2 regions of the Polaromonas sp. P1_F1 genome follow, and region 1 is predicted to be linked to the other one. Evidence: riboswitches for the same ligand, from Rfam matches in the RefSeq annotation. Region 1 holds a riboswitch; the other holds the start of a gene.

Region 1 (10,026 bases):
CCGGACGCGTCGTCGGCTCCGTTGCGTACCGTAACGGCGGCTTGCGGGTGCTGCTGTGGCAACAGCGCCATCTGCCGCAGCGCGTTATCAATGGCAGGCATCAGCATCCTCATGGCCTTCAGCCCAGACTCCCTGGGAATCTCATCTGCACGGAAAAACGCATACAGACAGTCCTGGTGCGCCCTTTCGTCATGCATCGCGTGAACGAGCACCGAGCGCATACCCGCCAGGGTACGGGTGAAGGAGCCCGGCAAGCTCGCATTGCCCAGCAAATATTCGAACTGGCTGAAATTGAGGAGGCAGGGCTGCCCGCCGGCCGCCACCCAGTGGTCATGAAGCCGGCCAAGCAAAAAGGGCACGCCGTCTGTACCGGCTGCATAAGAACGTACGCCAGGCAATTCAGAAAGAATGTCGTGCTGGATAGCACCTTCCTGAAAGTCGCCCCAGCCCACCATCAGGATGTCATGTGGAAGGGAATACTGGACGTCACCGCGCAACCATTCGAGCAGGTCGGCGTGCCGGGTGATGGCCGTAGCCTGCGTTATCAGCGCCGTATAGTGCGCAGGATCTTCGCTGAAAAGCGGAGCGTGAGATTTCATGCCTTGATATCACTTCCTGTGTTTTGTTCTGCCCCCTGCCTGCGTGTGCAGGCGTGGCAGAAGGGACCCACTGAGAATCGTCTAGCTTGGTATAAGTCGCAATACCAAAGACGGCACAGTTGATGTAGGAACAAGACGACTCAGTGTAGGGTGGCAGGCATGCAATTGAGATGTCAGACCCCGCGCGTATTGGTTGCAACTACGTAACAGCTGTGCGCTTGATGGCAGTTGCTTCGCAAAACGATACGGCTTGCAACAGTTTGCTTTCTTTTGGCGCACGGCCGTGGCTGCTATTGACTACGCTGCGCACATAATTTGTGCACGCAGTTGCAGCGAGCAAAACAGCAAAGAAACAAGAAGAGGAACGCAAGGCTGATGACCGGTAAGAAAATGAAGCGCAGCATGGAAGTGGATACGGTAAGAGGCATCGCCTGCATCTTGCTGGTTCTGTTTCATGTGGTAGGGGATACGCCCTCAGTGGGCCTGAAGGTTCCGGAGGGGCACTGGTTGCAGATGTTCAATGAAGGGCTGGCCTATATCCGCATGCCGCTCTTCTCTTTCATCTCAGGCTATGTGTATGCATTTCGCCCCTATGAAGGCAATGCTGCTGAATTCATTAAAGGCAAGGTCCGGCGGCTGCTGCTCCCCCTGATTACGGTGGGAACTATTTTTGCCGTCGTGCAGGCCTTCACGCCAGGCGCCAACTCATCGGTCAACCAGTGGTGGCTGTTGCACATTGAGCCCGTGGGGCACTTCTGGTTTCTTGAAGCGCTTTTTATTGTCTTCCTGGTTGTTCTGCTGCTGGAACACCTCAACGCACTTTCTACTGCGACCGGATTTGCAGTGGCCTGGGCGCTCAGCACGGTGCTGTTTGACTACTTCAGCCCACCCAACTATTTCGCCGCCCGCGGCGCTGTTTACCTTCTGCCTTTTTTCCTGGCCGGGCTTGCCTGCAAACGATTTGACATCGGGACGCCAACGGCCCGGCTTGTGGCGGCGGCCGTATTTATTTGCGCCGCTACCGGGGCCATGCTTTTTCCGCAATTTTCCGAGCAGGGAAGTTCTGTGGCCGCACTGGCGCTCGGCGTCTCAAGCGCCTTTCTTCTTTTGCGGAGTGGCTGGAGTTTCGCGCCCCTGGCCTACATTGGATCCTTCTCATTTGCGATTTACCTGCTGCATGTTTTTTTTACGGCAGCGAGCCGTATCGCCTTCAGGAAATTGGGTATCACGGACACCTATGTCCTGATGACGCTGGGACTCGCCGCCGGGATTGCTGGCCCCGTCGTATCCGCGCTGCTTATCAGCCGGCACGCAGGCCTGAATCTGTGGCTGCTGGGAACTGTGCCGGGCAAGCCGAAAACCAATCCGAAGCCCGTGGTAGCAGCCTGAAGGATCGGGGCTCGAGCCAGCGGCCCATTTCATTCGGGCGCCAAGCCGCTCATCACTGGCGGCGTCCTGGCGCCCCAATCAGTGACTCTGCCGCCGCGGCGAATCCTGAACGGCTCGAACGTCGGAGCAGAAACCGTGCCGCCGGAGTTGCACGATACTTTTCTCCGAGCCTCTTCCAAATCAGCACCATCTGGCGGCTGCATGGAACGACTCCTCTTTCGAACTAAACTGCCTCACGTACCGCAGGCAATCGGACCGGCGCGGGCATGCCGGCGAGTAACCAACAAAAAGATAGAGACAACATACCCATGAATATCGTCATCACCGGCGGCGCCGGATTTCTCGGGGCCAGGCTGGCCCGGCAACTTCTGGACGCGGGGCAATTGGCTCTTGCGGGCAGCGCACCGCAAACCATCCGGACGGTGACACTGGTTGACAGGGTGGCGCCGCCGGCCGCGCTGGCCGCGGACAACCGCATTCGAACCATCACCGGCGATCTGAGCCGGCTGCTGGAAGACGGTCATCCGCAAGCACTCGTGGTGACAGAAAAAGACACGCTGATATTCCATCTGGCGGCGGCAGTCAGCGGTGAATGCGAAGCGGATTTCGACCTTGGCATGCGCAGCAATGTCGATGCTACGCGTGCGCTGCTGCAGGCGTGCCGTGCCCTGAATACATCGCCCACCGTCGTATTCGCCAGTTCGCTTGCAGTGTTTGGCAATTCACCCGAGCAACCACTCCCGGCGGTCATCGATGACAGAACGCTGCCCACACCGCAGAACAGCTACGGCATCCAGAAATTTATCGGTGAACAACTGGTGGCTGATTACGCGCGCAAGGGCTTCATACGCGGGCGCAATGTGCGTCTGATGACGGTGAGCGTGCGGCCCGGAAAACCCAACGGTGCGGCATCGAGCTTTCTCAGCGGCATTATTCGGGAACCCCTTGCGGGAACGAGGGCACAGTGCCCTGTTCCTCCCGAAACGGCCGTGGCTCTTGCGTCGCCCGGACGTACGGTGGAGGGATTGATTCGTGCTTCAGAGGCTACCGACACCGAATGGGGCGCCCGCACAGCCGTCAACCTGCCGGCCCTCAAGACAACGGTCGGCGAAATGGCGCAGGCGTTGGCCCGGGTGGCCGGCAAAGATGCGGCGGGACTGATCGACTGGGTGTACGACCCTGTCATCGCAAGAATCGTGGGCAACTGGCCCGCCGATATCGACGCAGCACGCGCGCGGTCGCTGGGCCTGCTGCCTGACAGTGATTTTGAAAGCATCATCGCGGCGTACTTAAGCGAAAACCCGCGCACGACCGCAGATGCATCGCGGCAATAATGCGTGTGCTTATGGTCGGAAAATCCTGATGCAGAACCGGCCCCAGTCGTCCACAAAATTCCCGGCCCGATCACTCAACGGAGACAAACAACATGAAGCTTTCAAAACTGATTATCGGTATGACGCTCGCAGCGGGATTCATGGCGTCTGCAAATGCACAGACCACCATGAAAATCAGCATTTCCACGGCCCAGAATTCGCATCAGGGCATTGCCATCGACACTTTTGCCAAAGAAGTCGAGAAACGCACAGCAGGCCGCTACAAAGTCCAGACCTTCTACAACGGGGCCCTGGGCGGCGAACGCGAATCCATCGAGGCCGTGCAGCTGGGCACCCAGGAGCTGGCCTTCTCCTCCACCGGCCCCGTACCCAATTTTGTCCCCGAGACCAAGATCCTCGACGTTCCCTTCCTGTTCCGGGACAAGGCGCACGCGCGCGCCGTGCTGGACGGCCCCATCGGCCAGAATCTCCTGACCAAATTCGATGCCAAGGGCTTCAAGGCGCTGGCCTGGGCCGAAAACGGTTTTCGGCACATGACCAACAGCAAGCGGGACGTGAAAGTTCCGGAGGACCTGAAGGGACTGAAGATGCGCACCATGGAAAATCCGGTGCATATCGCTGCGTACAAAGGCCTGGGCATCATCACCACGCCCATGGCTTTTCCCGAAGTATTCACGGCGCTGCAGCAAGGCACGGTCGACGGCCAGGAAAATCCCCTGTCTGTGATCATGTCCGCCAAGTTCGACCAGGTGCAAAAGCACCTTTCACTGACCGGCCACGTTTACTCACCTTGCATTTTCTTGATGAACAAAGCGGCCTTCGACAAGCTCAGCGCTGCCGACAAGACAGCCTTCGTTGATGCCGCCAAGGAAGCGACCAAGGCGAACCGGGCCCGCGTGGACCAGGACGATGCCAACGGTGTAGCCGAGCTGCGCAGCAAAGGCATGACCGTGATCGAAAACGTCGACAAGGCGAAGTTCGTGGCAACGCTGGCGCCGGTCAACGCTGAATTTGAAAAGCAGTTCGGCAAAGCCAACATCGACGCGATCAGGAACTACAAGTAAACCGTACCGCAACTATTTTGCTACTTTTTTTGTAGCCGCTTACGCCCGCCACCATTGGTCTGCGGGCGTTTTCATTGCAATTCTCAATTCTCCTCATGTATCGGCGCATCCATGAAACAAGCTTTTCTCCAACTTGAACGGTGGACCACCGGCTTCTCCATGCTGGTGGCCTGCGTGATGCTGGTCATCGCATCGGGGCTCGGTGTGTTCCAGATCCTGACGCGTTTTGTCTTCGAGCAGCCTGCAGAGTGGAGTGAAATTCTGATCCGCCTCAGCCTGATCTGGATGGTCTTTATGGGAATTCCCATGGCTTTCCGCCAGGGCGCCATGGTCAGCGTGGATGTGCTCTACCGCTGGAGCCCACCCCGCATCCGGCGGGTGCTGGACTGGCTGGTCTGCATCGCCGCTCTGGCCCTCGTCGCAGTCATCGTCTGGTGGGGCTGGGACTATTCCCTTCGCGGGCGTGTGCAGTCCATGGCCGGCCTTGAATCCATTTCCATGTTCTGGGGTTATGTGGCCATGCCGATCGGCGGCATGTTCTGCGTGATCGGCATCATCGGCAACCTGGTTGACCCACAGCGCAATGAACTGGAGACAGCGCAATGAGGACACGAGCAGGCTTGCACCTTATTCAAGCAGGGGCCGCGGAACCGGCTTTGCCGGGCCGCAGGCGCAGCGGCCCCCTCGGGGGGCAGCGCATTACACGAAGTGAAAAGCGTGGGGGCCAGGTATGACCGCCGTGATGATCTCGACCATGGTGCTGTGCTTTGCACTCACCGTTTCCGTGGCCGTTTCCATCGGCCTGGCGTCCATCTTCGGTATCCAGGCGTCCAACGCCAACATGCTGATTTCAGTCAAGGAGATGTTCTCCTCGATCAACAAGTTTCCGCTGGCCGCCATTCCCTTCTTCATCCTGGCCGGCAACCTGATGGAAACCGGCGGCATCTCGCGCCGGCTGGTCGAATTCGCCAAAAGCATTGTGGGAGGCGTGCAAGGCGGTCTGCCCATGACCTGCGTGCTGACTTGCATGATTTTTGCGGCAGTGTCCGGCTCCTCTGTGGCCACCACTTTCGCCATAGGCGCCATCCTGATACCGGCACTCATCAAGCACGGCTACCCTACCGCTTACGCTGCGGCCCTGCAGGCCACCAGCGCAGAACTGGGGGTGATTATTCCGCCGTCCATCCCCATGATTCTTTATGGCGTGAGCGCCGAGGTCTCGATCGGCGAACTCTTCATTGCCGGCTTCGGCCCGGGGCTTTTAATCGGCGGCGCATTGATGCTGTTCGTGCACCTGTACTGCCGCTGGAAGGGCTGGGGCAAACAGGACGGTGACGGCCGCCTGAGCTTTGGTAAGGCGACCTGGCGGGCGGGCTGGGCATTGCTGATGCCGGTGATTATTCTGGGCGGGATTTATGGCGGAATTTTCACGCCGACCGAAGCCTCTGCCGTGGCGGTGTTTTATGCGCTGGTCGTGGGCATCGTGATCTACCGCGAGATCAAGCTGGCCGACCTGTACGTCATCCTGCGCAAATCGGTGCTCTCCAGTGCCGTGATCATGTTCATCATCGCCAATGCCGGGTTGTTCGCCTTCCTGATCACCCGGGCCGGCGTGCCGGACGCCATAGGCCACTGGCTGGAAGCCGTGCTGCAGTCGCCCGCCCTCTTCCTGTTGGGCGTCAACGCGGCGCTATTCATCATCGGCATGTTCATTGAAACCAGCGCAGCCATCATCGTGCTGGCGCCCATCCTGGCGCCAGTGGCAGTGCATTTCGGCATTGACCCGGTGCACTTCGGGCTGGTGATGGTGGTCAACCTTGCGCTGGGCATGATCACGCCGCCATTCGGCGTGAACCTGTTTGCAGCCTGCACCGTCGCCAGGATATCGCTGGACCGCATCGTGACGCACCTGATCCCCTTTGTGCTCGTCATCCTGGCTTGCCTGATGGTGGTCACTTACGTCCCGCAGCTGTCGCTGGCTCTGCGGGATCTCGTCTACGCAAAATAGCTTTTCGGACAGGATTCACGAGGCTGTCATTTTCAGCAGCCATGCTCGGGGTTTCATTTCAGGATGAAATCCATGCAGCTTCACAAAACCGACCGTGCCCGTGCCGAGCTCAAGCCCGGCGTGAGAACGCTAGGCCAGCGCGAGCGCACCCTGCTGCTGATGGCCGACGGCAGCAAGTCGGCCCAGGACTTCCGCCCGCTGTTTGAGGGCGACGGCGAAGCCATTGCCCTGCGCCTTTTGCGCGACGGCTTTCTGGAAGCCCATCCCGGCAAGACGTCCGCGCCGGCAAAAAACCCTGCGCCTGCACCCGCCCAAACACTCACGCCGGCGCAGTTACAGAACTTTCCCAGCCCCGAAACCACCCAGGCCATTCAGGTCTCTGCCGATCAATTTGAAGGCAAGCGCTCGCTTGCCACAACCCGGATGTTCCTGTTCGACATCTGCGAACGCATGTTCGCCCGGCGCAACCCGGAGATGGCCGAGCGCTTTCGCGAAGCGCTGCGCAATGCCAAAGACCGCGAGACCATGCTCAGCGCCTCGCGCGAAATGATCGAGGAAATCGAAAAAATCGCGGGCCACGAGCGCGCCGACTCCATCAGCGAGCGCATCGCCATGCTGCTGCCGCAGCACCAGGCCGCCTGATCGAGCCGACAGCGGCTTCCGTTACACTCAGCGGTGTCAGGAGAGAGTTTTCCTCGCGAAAACCGCCGAAGGCGCACGAGCACCCGGGGGGCACCCCCCTTGAGTAGCACTGAACGCTCAGGCAAAAGGACTGGCAACCGCCCTGCGGCGCACCACGCGGCAAGGCGTTCCCTACTGGAGAGAGGCCGCCTTTCACGGGCAGCCCACCGAAGGAGCAAGCCTGCATCGCCGGGTGAATCTCTCAGGTAAAGTGGACAGCAGGGGCAGCCCATGGATTGAGAACAAGTTCTTGCCATGACCGTGTTTGCCCCCTGGAGAATGCCTTGTCCGATTCGTCCACCTCTTCCGCCGCCCCCGAAACCTTGTTGAAAACGCCCCTGCATGACCTGCATGTGGAGCTTGGCGCGCGCATGGTGCCTTTCGCGGGCTATTCGATGCCAGTGCAGTACCCCGCGGGCCTGATGGCGGAACACCACCACACACGCCAGGCTGCCGGCCTTTTTGACGTGTCCCACATGGGCCAGCTACGCCTGGTGGGTGCTGATGCCGCAGTCGCGCTGGAATCCCTGATACCCGTTGATGTGATCGACCTGCCCGCCGGCAAGCAGCGCTACGGCCTGCTGTTGAACGACGACGGCGGCATCATCGACGACCTGATGTTCTTCAACCGTGACTATGCGAACGGCGGCGACCTGTTTGTCATCGTCAACGGTGCGTGCAAGGCGGGCGACATCGCGCACATCCAGGCCAAAATCGGTTCGCGCTGCGAAGTCATCCCCATGCCCGAGATGGCTCTGATGGCACTGCAGGGCCCGCAGGCCGTCACGGCCTTGCAGCGACTGGCGCCAGGCGTCGAAAAGCTGGTGTTCATGACCGGCGGGCGCTTCACCGTGGCCGGCTGCGACTGCTTCATCACCCGCAGCGGCTACACCGGTGAAGATGGCTTTGAAGTCTCGGTGCCTGCTTCGCAAGCTGACGCACTCGCACGCGCGCTGCTCGCGCAACCTGAAGTCAAACCCATCGGCCTGGGCGCGCGCAATTCGCTGCGGCTGGAAGCGGGCCTGTGCCTCTATGGCAACGACATTGACACCACCACCACGCCGGTGGAGGCCAACCTCAACTGGGCCATGCAAAAGATCCGCCGCACGGGTGGCGCACGTGCCGGCGGCTTTCCGGGTGCGGACAAAATCCTGGCCCAACTGGCAGACCCCGCCCTACTCACCCGCAAGCGTATCGGCCTGGTGGCGCTGGAGCGCGTTCCTGTACGCGACCACACCGAACTGCAAAGCACCGACGGCATGGCTATCGGCGAAGTCACCAGCGGTTTGTTGGGCCCCACCATCAACCAGCCCGTCGCCATGGGTTACATCAAACCTGAGTTCGCTGCGCTAGGCACACGCGTGAACGCCATCGTGCGCGGCAAGCCGGTGCCCATGGAAGTGGTCGCCATGCCTTTCGTTCCCGCCCGCTACTACCGCGGTTAAGCACCAGATCAAGCTCCCCGTTTTATTCACCCCACTCAACCCCTGGAGAACCTCATGACCGTCAAATACACCGAAGACCACGAATGGGTCAAGATTGAAGGCAACGTCGCCACCGTCGGCATCACCGTGCATGCGCAGGATGCGCTGGGCGATGTGGTGTTTGTGGACCTGCCGGCTGTCGGCACCACCTTCGCCCAGAAAGAAACCGCCGGTGTTGTCGAATCCGTCAAGGCCGCGGCCGACGTGTATATGCCCTTGAGTGGCGAAGTCACCGAAATCAACGAAGCCCTAAGAGACGACCCGTCTCTCGCTAACAGCGACCCGATGGGCGCCGGCTGGTTTTTCAAAGTCAAGCTGTCCGACCCAACGCAGCTTGACGCGCTGATGGACGAAACCCGCTACACCGCTTTCGCTGCCTGATTTTCTGACCGATTCTTTTTTCTGACTCCTGGCTGCCAAGCCTGACACGGGACCCGACATGTTGATGCAAACCGCCAAGCCCCTGGGCGACCTTGAAAACCCCGCCGAATTCATCGCCCGCCACATCGGCATCGATGACGCCGACGAAGTACACATGCTCAGCATCGTGGGCTCGGCTTCGCGCCGCGCGCTGGTGGAAGGCATCGTTCCGCGCTCGATTGCGCGCAGCACGGCCATGGCGATCCCCGCGCCTGTCACAGAGGCTGCCGCGCTCAAGCAGCTCAAGGCCATCGCGGCCAAGAACCAGGTGTTCAAGAATTTCATCGGCCAGGGCTACTACGGCACCTACACGCCAGGCGTGATCCTGCGCAACATCCTCGAGAACCCCGCCTGGTACACGGCTTACACGCCTTACCAGGCCGAGATCTCGCAGGGCCGCATGGAAGCGCTGATCAACTTCCAGACCATGGTCTGCGACCTGACCGGCATGCCGATCGCCAACGCCTCCATGCTCGACGAAGCCACCGCCGCCGCCGAAGCCATGACGCTGGCCAAGCGCAGTGTAAAAAGCAAAAGCAATGTCTTCATCGTGGCGGGCGACTGCCATCCGCAGACGATTGAAGTGATTCAAACCCGCGCCAAACCGCTGGGCATCGAAATCAAGGTCAGCACGGCCGCCGTCACGGTGCCGCAGCTGATGGCCGAAGGCAATTACTTCGGCGTGCTGGCGCAATACCCCGCCACCACAGGCAGCATCCATGACCTGCGCCCGCTGGCCGGCCAGGCGCATGTCGACGGCGCGGCCCTGTGCGTCGCAGCCGATCTGCTGGCGCTCACGCTGCTGGCCCCGCCCGGTGAATGGGATGCCGACATTGTGCTCGGCAACACCCAGCGCTTCGGCATGCCCATGGGCAACGGCGGGCCGCACGCGGCTTACCTCGCCTGCCGCGATGAATTCAAGCGCTCGCTGCCCGGCCGCCTGGTCGGCGTCACAGTCGACAGCCACGGCAACCCGACCTACCGCCTCGCACTGCAAACACGCGAGCAGCACATCCGCCGCGAGAAAGCCACCTCCAACATCTGCAC
Region 2 (10,026 bases), on a different contig from region 1:
AATCTCTCACTCACCAACGTGATCTTCGCCATCCTGGTCATCGGCATCGTCGGCATGCTGCTGGACCTGGCTTTTGCGCAACTCCAAAAAGTGGTCACTTATGTGGAGTGATTCCATAGCAGGAGCCGCACTAGAGCCGCTCACAAAGCCCAGCGAAGCGGTCCTGGCTAGGCGCGTCGCCGCAGACAGTGCTACAGCACGGCAAGGCGACGCAACAACGCCAGGAGGGCTTTTTGAGGGGCGCCCTCCAAAGAAGGAACACAGCATGCAGGGATTTCTCAAGATCGAAGGGCTGAGCAAAGACTTCAGCACCACCCTGCCCGCACGGCCGGTGTTTGCCGACGTGTCTTTCAGCATCAGCAAAGGCGAGTTCGTCTGCATCATCGGCCACTCGGGCTGCGGCAAGACCACCATCCTTAATGTGCTGGCCGGGCTGGACAGCGCCACCGCCGGCCATATCTTCATGGAAAACCGCGAGATAGGCGGCCCCAGCCTGGAGCGCGGCGTGGTGTTCCAGAGCCATGCACTCATGCCCTGGCTCACCGTGCGCAAGAACATCGCGTTTGCGGTGGTGTCACGCTGGGCCGATTGGACTTCGGCACAAGTCAATGCGCATGTGGAAAAGTTCGTTGCCATGGTGGGCCTGACACCCGCCATCGACAAAAAAACGTCGCAGCTCTCAGGCGGCATGAAGCAACGCGTAGGCATCGCACGCGCCTTTGCCATCCAGCCCAAGATGCTGCTGCTCGACGAACCCTTCGGCGCACTCGACGCGCTGACGCGCGGCACCATCCAGGACGAACTCATGGCCATCGTGCGCGAGACGCAGCAAACCGTCTTCATGATCACCCACGACGTGGACGAAGCCATCCTGCTGGCCGACCGCATCCTGCTGATGAGCAACGGCACCGACAACGATGGTGTCTACGCACCGGGCCGCATCGCAGAAGAAGTCATCAACCCGCTGCCCCGCGAGCGTACCCGCGCCGGCCTGCATCACCTGCCCGGTTACTACGACCTGCGCAACCACATCGTCGATTTCCTCGTCACCCGCGCCAGGGCGCATTGACTATTCCCGCTTTTCACTTCACCCATCTCACATACAGGAGCAAACCATGAACCGCAATGACATCACCGAAAAAATTATTACCGTCAAAGTCAGCAAAGGCCTCACCTGGGAGTCCGTCGCCAAGAAGGTGGGCCTCAGCAAGGAATGGGTCACTGCCGGCTGCCTGGGCCAGATGACCTTTGACGCCAAGCAAGCCAAAGTCATCGGCAAGATTTTTGGCCTCACGGCCGAAGAACAAAAGTGGCTGCAGGTCGTTCCCTACAAAGGCTCACTGCCCACACCCATCCCCACCGACCCACTGATCTACCGCTGGTACGAAATCGTCAGCGTCTACGGCACCACGATCAAGGAGTTGATCCACGAAGAATTCGGCGACGGCATCATGAGCGCGATCGACTTCAGCATGGACATCGTCCGCCAGCCGGATCCCAAGGGTGACCGGGTGAATGTGGTGTTGTCTGGGAAGTTCTTGCCGTACAAAACGTATTGATATCAGCTAGCGCTGCGGAGAGGCCGGATCGTTGTCGCTACGACCTACTTCGTGCCAATGGCCTGTTGAATTGCACTGAAGTCTGACCCGAGTTTTCCATCGAATATTGACCCACACTCTTTGTGAGCAGAACGTGCTCACGATGTGGATAAGTTCTTTATCTTCTCCTTGTGTGGATCTGCCTCAAAGTGCGCCGCTGTTTCCGCGATTTTGTTGCCTCGATCACTAGCCAGGTGGCCAGCTTCTCGGCGTAGGGATCGAGCTTGCTAGGGGTTGCCCGCCTTTGGTAGCTAGGCTCGCTCTCTTCCGATCGCAGGTGCTTCTTCACTGTGTTGCGAGCCAGGCCTGTACGCCTTGAGATCTCGCGGATGGACATCTGATCCCGCAATGCCCATCGCCTGATGACATTCAATGTCGCCACGTCTATCACTCCTAATTTCCCCTGCTTTTAAAACAAGCAGGGTAGTGCCTACGTGGGTCAGTTTTGGATGGAAATTACTGCGCTAAGTGGGTCAGATTTCGACGGAATTCAACAAGGTGGAATCCGAATGTGGCTTACGAAGATCGTTATGTCGCAACTACCATCAGGCTTATTTACGGATATCTTGGCGCGATCACCACCTCCGCCGCACTCCAGATGGACTTTGGTTTCCTTGTAGACAAGGTCATACATCTCGGGGATTTCAAATGAGCCGCCTCCCATAGCCCTCAATATCACGCTCTTGTCTTCGTTAACCACCCATTGGCCGTATTTGGTCAAGCGCTCCTTATTGGACTCCGTATCGTCCCAGTAACGATCTATCAGCGGTCGGTCAGTCTCCACGATCTTCTCCTGCCGCAATTTCGAGTTGCAAAGGAAGCTTGCATCGAAGCTGAGTGTCCTCATTGGGTGTCGCCTAACGTTGAGATTCAGCGGCTACCTCAGGCAGTCCGTTGTGATGACGGGTTGAAACGCATTTCATGAAGGCCTATTCTGCGTTCTAACTTTGATATGTCCAACAAAACCGCGGAATAGCATGGCCTTGGGTTTCTGAAATTCTTCGTGAGAAACAGCAGATTACATCAACCCCACTAGAAAAAAGCACGCAGGGAGATTGAATTCGACAAAGTCGCCGACGATCTGGGCGCGCCTACATCGCCCATCGCTCCGATGTAAAGGCAAAATGCCACACATGAACTCCCTATCCGGCATCCGCATCCTAGACCTCTCCCGCGTACTCGCAGGCCCCTGGTGTACCCAGACCCTGGCCGACCTGGGCGCCGATGTCATCAAGATTGAACGCCCCGGCACGGGCGACGACACGCGCACCTGGGGCCCCCCGTTTTTGAAGGATTCGCAGGGCGCGGATACCGAGGCGGCGTATTACCTGGGCACGAACCGCAACAAGCGCTCTGTCACCTGTGACATCGCGCAGCCTGCGGGCCAGGCGCTGGTGCGTGAGCTGGCCGCGCATTGCGACGTGTTTGTCGAGAACTTCAAGGTGGGCGACATGGCGCGCTATGGGCTGGACTATGCGTCGCTCAAAGCCATCAATCCGCGCCTCGTGTATTGCTCAGTCACGGGCTTTGGCCAGAACGGGCCTTATGCCGACCGTGCGGGGTATGACTACGCGATCCAGGGCATGGGCGGGCTGATGAGTGTGACCGGCGAGCGCGACGACCTGGGGGGCGGGCCGCAGAAGGTGGGTGTGGCGGTGGCGGACTTGATGACGGGCATGTATGCGACGGTGGCGATACTGGCCGCGCTGCGCCATGCCGAGAAAACCGGCGAGGGCCAGCAGGTCGACATGGCGCTGCTGGACACGCAAGTGGCCATGTTGGCCAATCTGGGCGCCAACTATTTAGTCAGCGGCAAGGCGCCGGGCCGGGCGGGCAATGCGCATCAGAACATCGTGCCTTACCAGGTGTTTGAAGTGGCACCGGCCGCAGACGGAACCAAGGACCATTTGATTCTGGCGGTGGGCAATGACTCGCAGTATGCGAAGTTTTGCGCCGTGGCCAACATTCCGGAGCTGGCGACCAACCCGCTTTTTGCGAAGAACCGCGACCGCGTGCAGAACCGCGGCCAACTGGTGCCGATTCTGGAAGCGGTGATGAAAACGCGCAGCAAGGCCGACTGGCTGGGTGCGCTGGAGGCGGCAAAAGTGCCTTGCGGCGCCATCAACAGCCTGGCAGAGGTGTTTGCAGACCCGCAGATCGAGGCGCGCAAGATGGTGACCGAGTGGAAGCATCCGGTGAAGGATGATTTGAAGCTGGTCTCCAGCCCTATCCGCATGAGCGCGACGCCGGTGCGCACCGACCTGCCGCCGCCACTGCTGGGCCAGCATACCGAAGAGGTGCTGCGCAGTGTGCTGAACTATTCGGACGCCCAGCTATCTGAACTGAAGAGTGGCAAGATCATTTGATGCAGCAACCTTTAACAAGGAGGTGACGCAATGAAACACAATTTCGTTCTGGTCCACGGCGCGTGGCATGGCGGCTGGTGCTGGCGGCGCGTGGCGCAGGCGCTGCAGCTGGACCACCACAAGGTGTTCACGCCGACACTGACCGGCCTGGGCGAGCGCGCCCATTTGCTTTCACCCACGATCAACCTCGACACGCACATCAACGACGTGATCAACCTGATCGAGGCGGAAGAGCTGCATGAGGTGACGCTCGCGGTGCATTCCTATGCCGGCATGATCGGCACGGCTGTCACTGACCGCATGCCCGACCGCATCAAGCATCTGGTGTATGTGGATGCGGTGGTGCCCAAACCCGGCGAGAGCTGGAGCAGCACACAGGCCAGCGCCACGCAGCAGCAGCGCATGGCGGCGGCGCAGGCTTCACCCAGCTTCAGCTTTCCGGCGCCCGACCCGGAGGTGTTCGGCCTGCACGATGCCGACCGCGAATGGGTCAAGCGCCGACAGACGCCGCACCCCGGCAACACCTACCAGGCACCGCTGCACTTTGACATGCAGCGCGTAGCCGCCGTGCCGCGCACTTTCGTCAACTGCACGCAGCCCGCCCTAGCCACCATCGAACCCAGCCGGCTGCGCGTGAAAGACCCGAAATTCTGGGACGGCGCGTGGCTGCCGAATTCGCGCGTGGTGGAAATCAAAACCGGCCATGACCCCATGATCAGCGAGCCCGCTGCGCTGACAAAGATTTTGCTGGAAAGCGCTGAATGAGCCCGATGGGCCGCCGCCAGTTCACAGCCATGCTGGCAGCCGGGCTGGTCGTGCCCCAGCTCGCGCTGGCCAAAGACACGGCCTTGCCTGTGCCTGCATCTTTGCCGGCGGCCGCTGGAATCGCCTTCGCCAAAAATGAACCACTCGTGCTGTTGGTCAGCCTGCCCGGCTGCCCATTCTGCGAGCTGGTGCGGCGCAACTACCTGCTGCCAGGGCAACGCGATGGCAACCTGCACGCCTGGCAGCTCAACATCAGCGACCGCACGACACCGTTGACCGGCTTTGACGGCCAGGTGACGACAGCCGCCGCCCAGGTTGCGGCATGGAAGGCCGGCTTCACCCCCACAGTGCTGTTTCTGGGCCCGGCCGGGCAAGACCTGGCGGAACGGCTGGTCGGCCTGGCATCTACCGACTTTTACGGCGCCTACCTGGAAGAGCGGCTGGCACAGGCGCGCAAAGCTGTGCTGGCGCTCAGGTGAATGAAATGCGGGCCGCCAAATTCGCAGGCGTGGGGTTTTCTGCTTGCTATTGTTTTGGTAGCTGCTCGCGCCCGTTCTTATTGGGCTGAAGGCCTTTTTCATGCTCAAAAACGCCCTAAAAATGGCCCCACAAACGATTCTGGCGTGCCGCGCAGCGTTTTTCGCCCCCGCACAACCATCTGCCAGCCGTCACCCGCATGACTGACGAGGAATCGCTGCTCGCCGCTATCTATGAAGAAGTGGTCTTGCAGGCCTATAACCCGGCCTGGCCCCTGCAGTTTGTGGCTGAGCGGGACCGCCTGCTTGCGCTCTCCCCTCAGCTGCCGGCCCGCCTGATCGACATCCAGCACATCGGCAGCACAGCCGTGCCCGGCCTGGCGGCCAAACCGGTGATCGACATGCTGGCCGGTGTGGAATCCATGGCGGCGGCCGAGGCGCTTTCGGCGCCGCTGTGCGCCAACGGTTACACGACCTCCGCTGAATTCAACGCCTCGCTGACCGACCGTAAGTGGTTCATGCGCTGGGCGCGCGGGCGGCGCACGCATCACTTGCATCTGGTGGTGCACGGCGGCGAGGTGTGGGCGCAGCGCCTGCGTTTTCGCGACGCCCTGCGTTCGGACCCTGCGCTGGCGGCGCGCTATGCCGCGCTCAAGGCGGAACTGGCGGCACGGCACCCGGGTGACCGCGAGGCTTATACCGATGCCAAAGCCGCGTTTGTGCAGGCGGCCAGCGAAGGCTGAGCCTCCCTGCTTCCTACTATTAAGCCGCTGAATCAACCCGCTAGACCTGTACTGAACGCCCTATTCACGCTTGGCAAAACAGGCTTCGGTGGTAAATTCAAACCCGTTCAAGCAGGAGAGCGCTGCCCCAAAGGCAGCCACCGAAGGCGCAAACTTCCATAATCGCTCAGGTCCCGTACTGCCCGGAACACACAGCCGTCTGGAGAGACGCCGCACGCAAGGTGCAGCGCACCGAAGGAGCAAAGCCGAAGCTTGTCATCGACATAAAAGCACCGGCTGAATCTCTCAGGTAACAAGGACAGTGGAAGCGGCCGCAAGCATGTGATGGCTTGGCGGTTGCCACGTTTCTTTTTTGATTCAAGCAACCCCAAGGTACCGCAGCACTTGCGCAACTGCAATGTTCTGCTTGAATGAAAAGGAATCGCCATGAAAGTCATGGTTTTGGGGGCTGGTGTCACGGGTATCACCACGGCCTGGTATTTGGCGCAACGCGGCCATGAGGTGACGGTGGTGGAGCGCCGCAACGCGGCCGCGATGGAAACCAGCTTTGCCAATGGCGGGCAAATATCCGTGAGCCACGCGGAGCCCTGGGCCAACCCGGGTGCGCCGCTGAAAGTATTGCAATGGCTGGCGCGTGAAGACGCACCGCTGCTCTTCAGGTTGCGCGCCGATGTGAACCAGTGGCTGTGGGGGCTGGAGTTTTTGCGCAACTGCACGCCGGCGCGCACGGCACAAAACATCAAGCAGATCGTGAACCTGGGCATGTACAGCCGTGGCGCGCTGCAAAAACTGCGCGCCGAGCTGGGCCTGCTGTACAACGCGCAGACCAAAGGCATCCTGCACTTCTACACCAGCCAGGCCGAGTACGACGCGGCGCAGGAGCCCGCGCGCATCATGCGCGAGCACGGCTGCGAACTCAACATGAAGACGGCCGACGAGTGTGTGGCGATTGAGCCCGCGCTGGCGCAATGCCGCGGCAGCATCGTGGGCGGCAGCATGACGCCCAGCGATGAGTCAGGCGACGCCCGCGCGTTTACCGCCGCGCTGGCTATGCGCTGCGAGCAGGCGGGTGTGAAATTTTTGTACAACACGACGGTGCTGGGCCTGGACGCCGCGCAGGGGCGGCTGAACGGCGTGCAGGTGGCGATGGGCAGCGGCGAGGCCGGTGGCAAGGTCGAGATGCTGAAAGCCGACGCGTATGTGATGTGCCTGGGCGCCTTCAGCGCGCAGTGGGCCAAGGTGCTGGGGCAAAGCCTGCGCATCTACCCGGCCAAGGGTTACTCGGTCACCTTGCCCGTGATCAACGAGGCGGCGTCGTACCAGGTGAGCCTGACGGATGACGAGTACAAGCTGGTGTTCTCGCGTTTTGGCAACCGCTTGCGCATTGCCGGCACGGCCGAGCTCAACGGCTACAACACCGAGCTGAACCTGGTGCGCTGCAACGCCATCGTGCGCCGTGTGAAGCAGCTCTTTCCCGAGATGACGGATGGCGAGGGCGCGCAGTTCTGGACGGGCCTGCGGCCGGCCACGCCGAGCAATGTGCCTTACATCGGCAAAAGCAAGGCCTCCAATGTCTTCCTCAACACGGGCCACGGCACGCTGGGCTGGACGCATGCCTGCGGCTCGGGCGCGGCGATTGCGGACATCGTGAGCGGGCGCGTGCCGGAAGTCGACTTTGCGTTTACCGGCATGCCGGCGCCGGGGCGTGTGATGGCATTGCCGGGGATGGCGAAGGCCTGAACCCGCGCCGCCGCAAGCGCCCGCGAGAAGAGACGCGCAAGTTTGGGCGTCTCACCCTTTTCTGCTCAAAACCGCCAGCCAAGCCCCACACCCAACAACACCGGGTCGGCCTTGAACGTGCCGATATTGGCGCCACCCGCAGACACGTCGGTGCGGATGTAGACCTTCTTCAGGTCGAAGTTCAGGGACAGCTGCTTGCCGAGGGGAATGTCCACACCGACCTGCAACGCCGGGCCCCAGCTGCTGCGTTTGATGTCCACGCCAGCCGGCAGGCTGACCGCACTGAAGCGGGTGTAGTTGACGCCCGCGCCGACATAGGGCTTGAAGGCGCCCGCACCCAGCGAGTCGAAGTGGTATTGCGCCATCAGCGTGGGCGGCAGGTGCTTGAAGCTGCCGATGGCGGTGCCGCGGGACGACAGCGTGTGCTTTTGCGGAACCGTCAGCACCAGCTCGACTGCGAAGTTGGGGTTGAGGAAATAGCTGATGTCGAACTCCGGCATCCACTTGTTGTTGATGGCCAGCCCGAGGCCGGTGCTGTCACCGTTGGCGCTGTCCAGGTGGACGGCGCGCGCTCGGACCAGCCAGGGGCCTTCAGCGGTTTGGGCAAAAGCGGCACCCGACAAAAGGGTGCAGAGGGCAGCGGCGGCAATGATTTGCTTTTTCATGGGTAAGTAACAGAAGAGACGGGAACATTCCCGTCATTGATTGGAGCCGTACGGCCCGTTGGGCGGCTTGATCTGGCGCAAATGCGGCCCAGCCGTCAACGCAATCAGCGCAAACCTTGCGGCAGCTCAAATAGGGGTAGCGCCTTCGGTGGCTGGCGGGCGCCCGGATCCTGCGTGTCGGCGCGCACTACCTCCGCGGTCACGACCAACAACACCTGCAGCATCTGCACGGACACGGTAATATCGCCCTCCGTTCATCAGCCGCTTGCCGCCATGACATCACCCGCCACCACGCCCCCCGACGGTCTTCCCACCTACAGGCTCCTTACCGGCCCGGATGACGCGAGCTTTTGCCGCCGGGTGAGTGAGGTGCTTGCCATGGGTTACGAGCTTTACGGCTCGCCGGCGGCGACCTTCAATGGCGAGAACGTGATCGTGGCGCAGGCGGTGCTGTGGCCTTCGCTGCGCAAGGCCGGCTGATGAGCCCTGCGCTGCCCCTGAACCCCGCAACGCTCCAGGCCATGGCGGATTTTCCGCGCCAGCTGGAGCAGTTCTACGACGCGATTCCTGAAAGCCACAAGCGCTGGACGCCGCCGTCGTGGGAAGGCATTCCGAGCGAAAACTTCACGGCCCTCGCGCAGATCTGCCACATCAGGGACATCGAGATTGACGGCTATCACGTGCGGTTTCAGCGCACCTTGTCAGAGGCCAGCCCCGTGCTGGAATCACTGGACGGCTACGTGCTGGAAAAGCAACGCGACTACGCGGCCGCTGATGCGCAAGAGGCCATCGCGGCGTTTCGGGCAGCGCGCACCCGGACGATGGCCATGCTGTCGGGCATCACGCCCGGGCAACTTGGCCGTACGGCGGAATTCGAAGGTTACGGCGCACTCACGTTGCGCAGCCTGGTGCATTACCTGTGCAGCCACGACCAGCAGCACCTGGCCGGGCTGCAATGGCTGCTCGGGAAAATCGACGCCTCGCTCGCCGCTTGAGGCGTCCGCCGCCCCCCCCCCCCCCGCCGCACAGCACGCGCGTATCCTGAGGCGCAGTATTCGCCGCCGCCCAGGCGCTTACAGGTTGCCAGCGCCATCTTTTCAATGAAAAAACAACAGCCTCTGAAGCAGATACGCTGATTTATGTCACGAAGGTATTCATTCGAATGTAACAAAAAGTTCGTTTTGATGCACCGTCATGCACACTGATTGGGCTGGGAACGCGGTTTGTGCGGCCAAGGGCACACAAACCGGCATTCCTGCGTATCGGTTTCATAGACAACTGGAGTGATCAAGATGAAGTTTTATCTGCGCCATGCCGCAATATTGGCCAGCGCCGCTTGCGCCCTGGGTTCAGCAACAGCCCAGACCGACGAGGCAAAGCCTGCACGCAAGGCGAAAGCTGCGGCTGCTACCCCCGCGCCCGAAAAATATTCCGGCCCACGCGAAAAAATGGTCGTGGCCATGCCCAAGACCTATGGCAAGAGCGAAACCATGGCCTTGTGGGGCGACTACTTCAGCCACCTGTCACGCTGCGGAAACATCGACCTGCAAAACGCGCAAGGCGAATCGATGGACAAGACCAGCAACATCGACATCCTCGGTGAAAAAGAGCTGATTGAAGGTATCTCGGCCGGCAAGGTCCAGCTGGCACAGGTCAACCCCGGCCTGGCTGCG

The links. Region 1 has a riboswitch for glycine ahead of gcvT (glycine cleavage system aminomethyltransferase GcvT). Riboswitches for the same ligand answer to the same signal wherever they lie in the genome.
Region 2: it holds a riboswitch for glycine, as region 1 does, so the genes downstream of both, AC1DZE_RS06040 (D-amino acid dehydrogenase) here and gcvT (glycine cleavage system aminomethyltransferase GcvT) in region 1, are expected to answer to the same signal.

Annotation. Positions count from the first base shown of each region.
Region 1 is NZ_JBFUBJ010000002.1:2,145-12,170, reverse strand. It holds gene epsA (XrtB/PEP-CTERM-associated transcriptional regulator EpsA) at 1-599, opposite strand, end outside; gene AC1DZE_RS06215 (acyltransferase family protein) at 975-1,988, shown strand; gene denD (D-erythronate dehydrogenase) at 2,297-3,322, shown strand; gene AC1DZE_RS06205 (TRAP transporter substrate-binding protein) at 3,415-4,386, shown strand; gene AC1DZE_RS06200 (TRAP transporter small permease) at 4,498-4,992, shown strand; gene AC1DZE_RS06195 (TRAP transporter large permease) at 5,117-6,394, shown strand; gene AC1DZE_RS06190 (hypothetical protein) at 6,467-7,036, shown strand; glycine riboswitch at 7,064-7,179, shown strand; glycine riboswitch at 7,201-7,304, shown strand; gene gcvT (glycine cleavage system aminomethyltransferase GcvT) at 7,360-8,520, shown strand; gene gcvH (glycine cleavage system protein GcvH) at 8,575-8,940, shown strand; gene gcvP (aminomethyl-transferring glycine dehydrogenase) at 8,999-10,026, shown strand, end outside.
Region 2 is NZ_JBFUBJ010000001.1:1,244,781-1,254,806, forward strand. It holds gene ntrB (nitrate ABC transporter permease) at 1-111, shown strand, start outside; gene AC1DZE_RS06000 (ABC transporter ATP-binding protein) at 266-1,069, shown strand; gene cynS (cyanase) at 1,116-1,559, shown strand; partial or broken gene AC1DZE_RS06010 (IS21 family transposase) at 1,732-1,989, opposite strand; gene AC1DZE_RS06015 (hypothetical protein) at 2,089-2,445, opposite strand; gene AC1DZE_RS06020 (CaiB/BaiF CoA transferase family protein) at 2,732-3,964, shown strand; gene AC1DZE_RS06025 (alpha/beta fold hydrolase) at 3,995-4,729, shown strand; gene AC1DZE_RS06030 (thioredoxin domain-containing protein) at 4,726-5,208, shown strand; gene AC1DZE_RS06035 (GrpB family protein) at 5,406-5,948, shown strand; glycine riboswitch at 6,051-6,139, shown strand; gene AC1DZE_RS06040 (D-amino acid dehydrogenase) at 6,375-7,688, shown strand; gene AC1DZE_RS06045 (OmpW/AlkL family protein) at 7,754-8,353, opposite strand; gene AC1DZE_RS06050 (DUF1737 domain-containing protein) at 8,627-8,833, shown strand; gene AC1DZE_RS06055 (DinB family protein) at 8,833-9,348, shown strand; gene phnD (phosphate/phosphite/phosphonate ABC transporter substrate-binding protein) at 9,646-10,026, shown strand, end outside.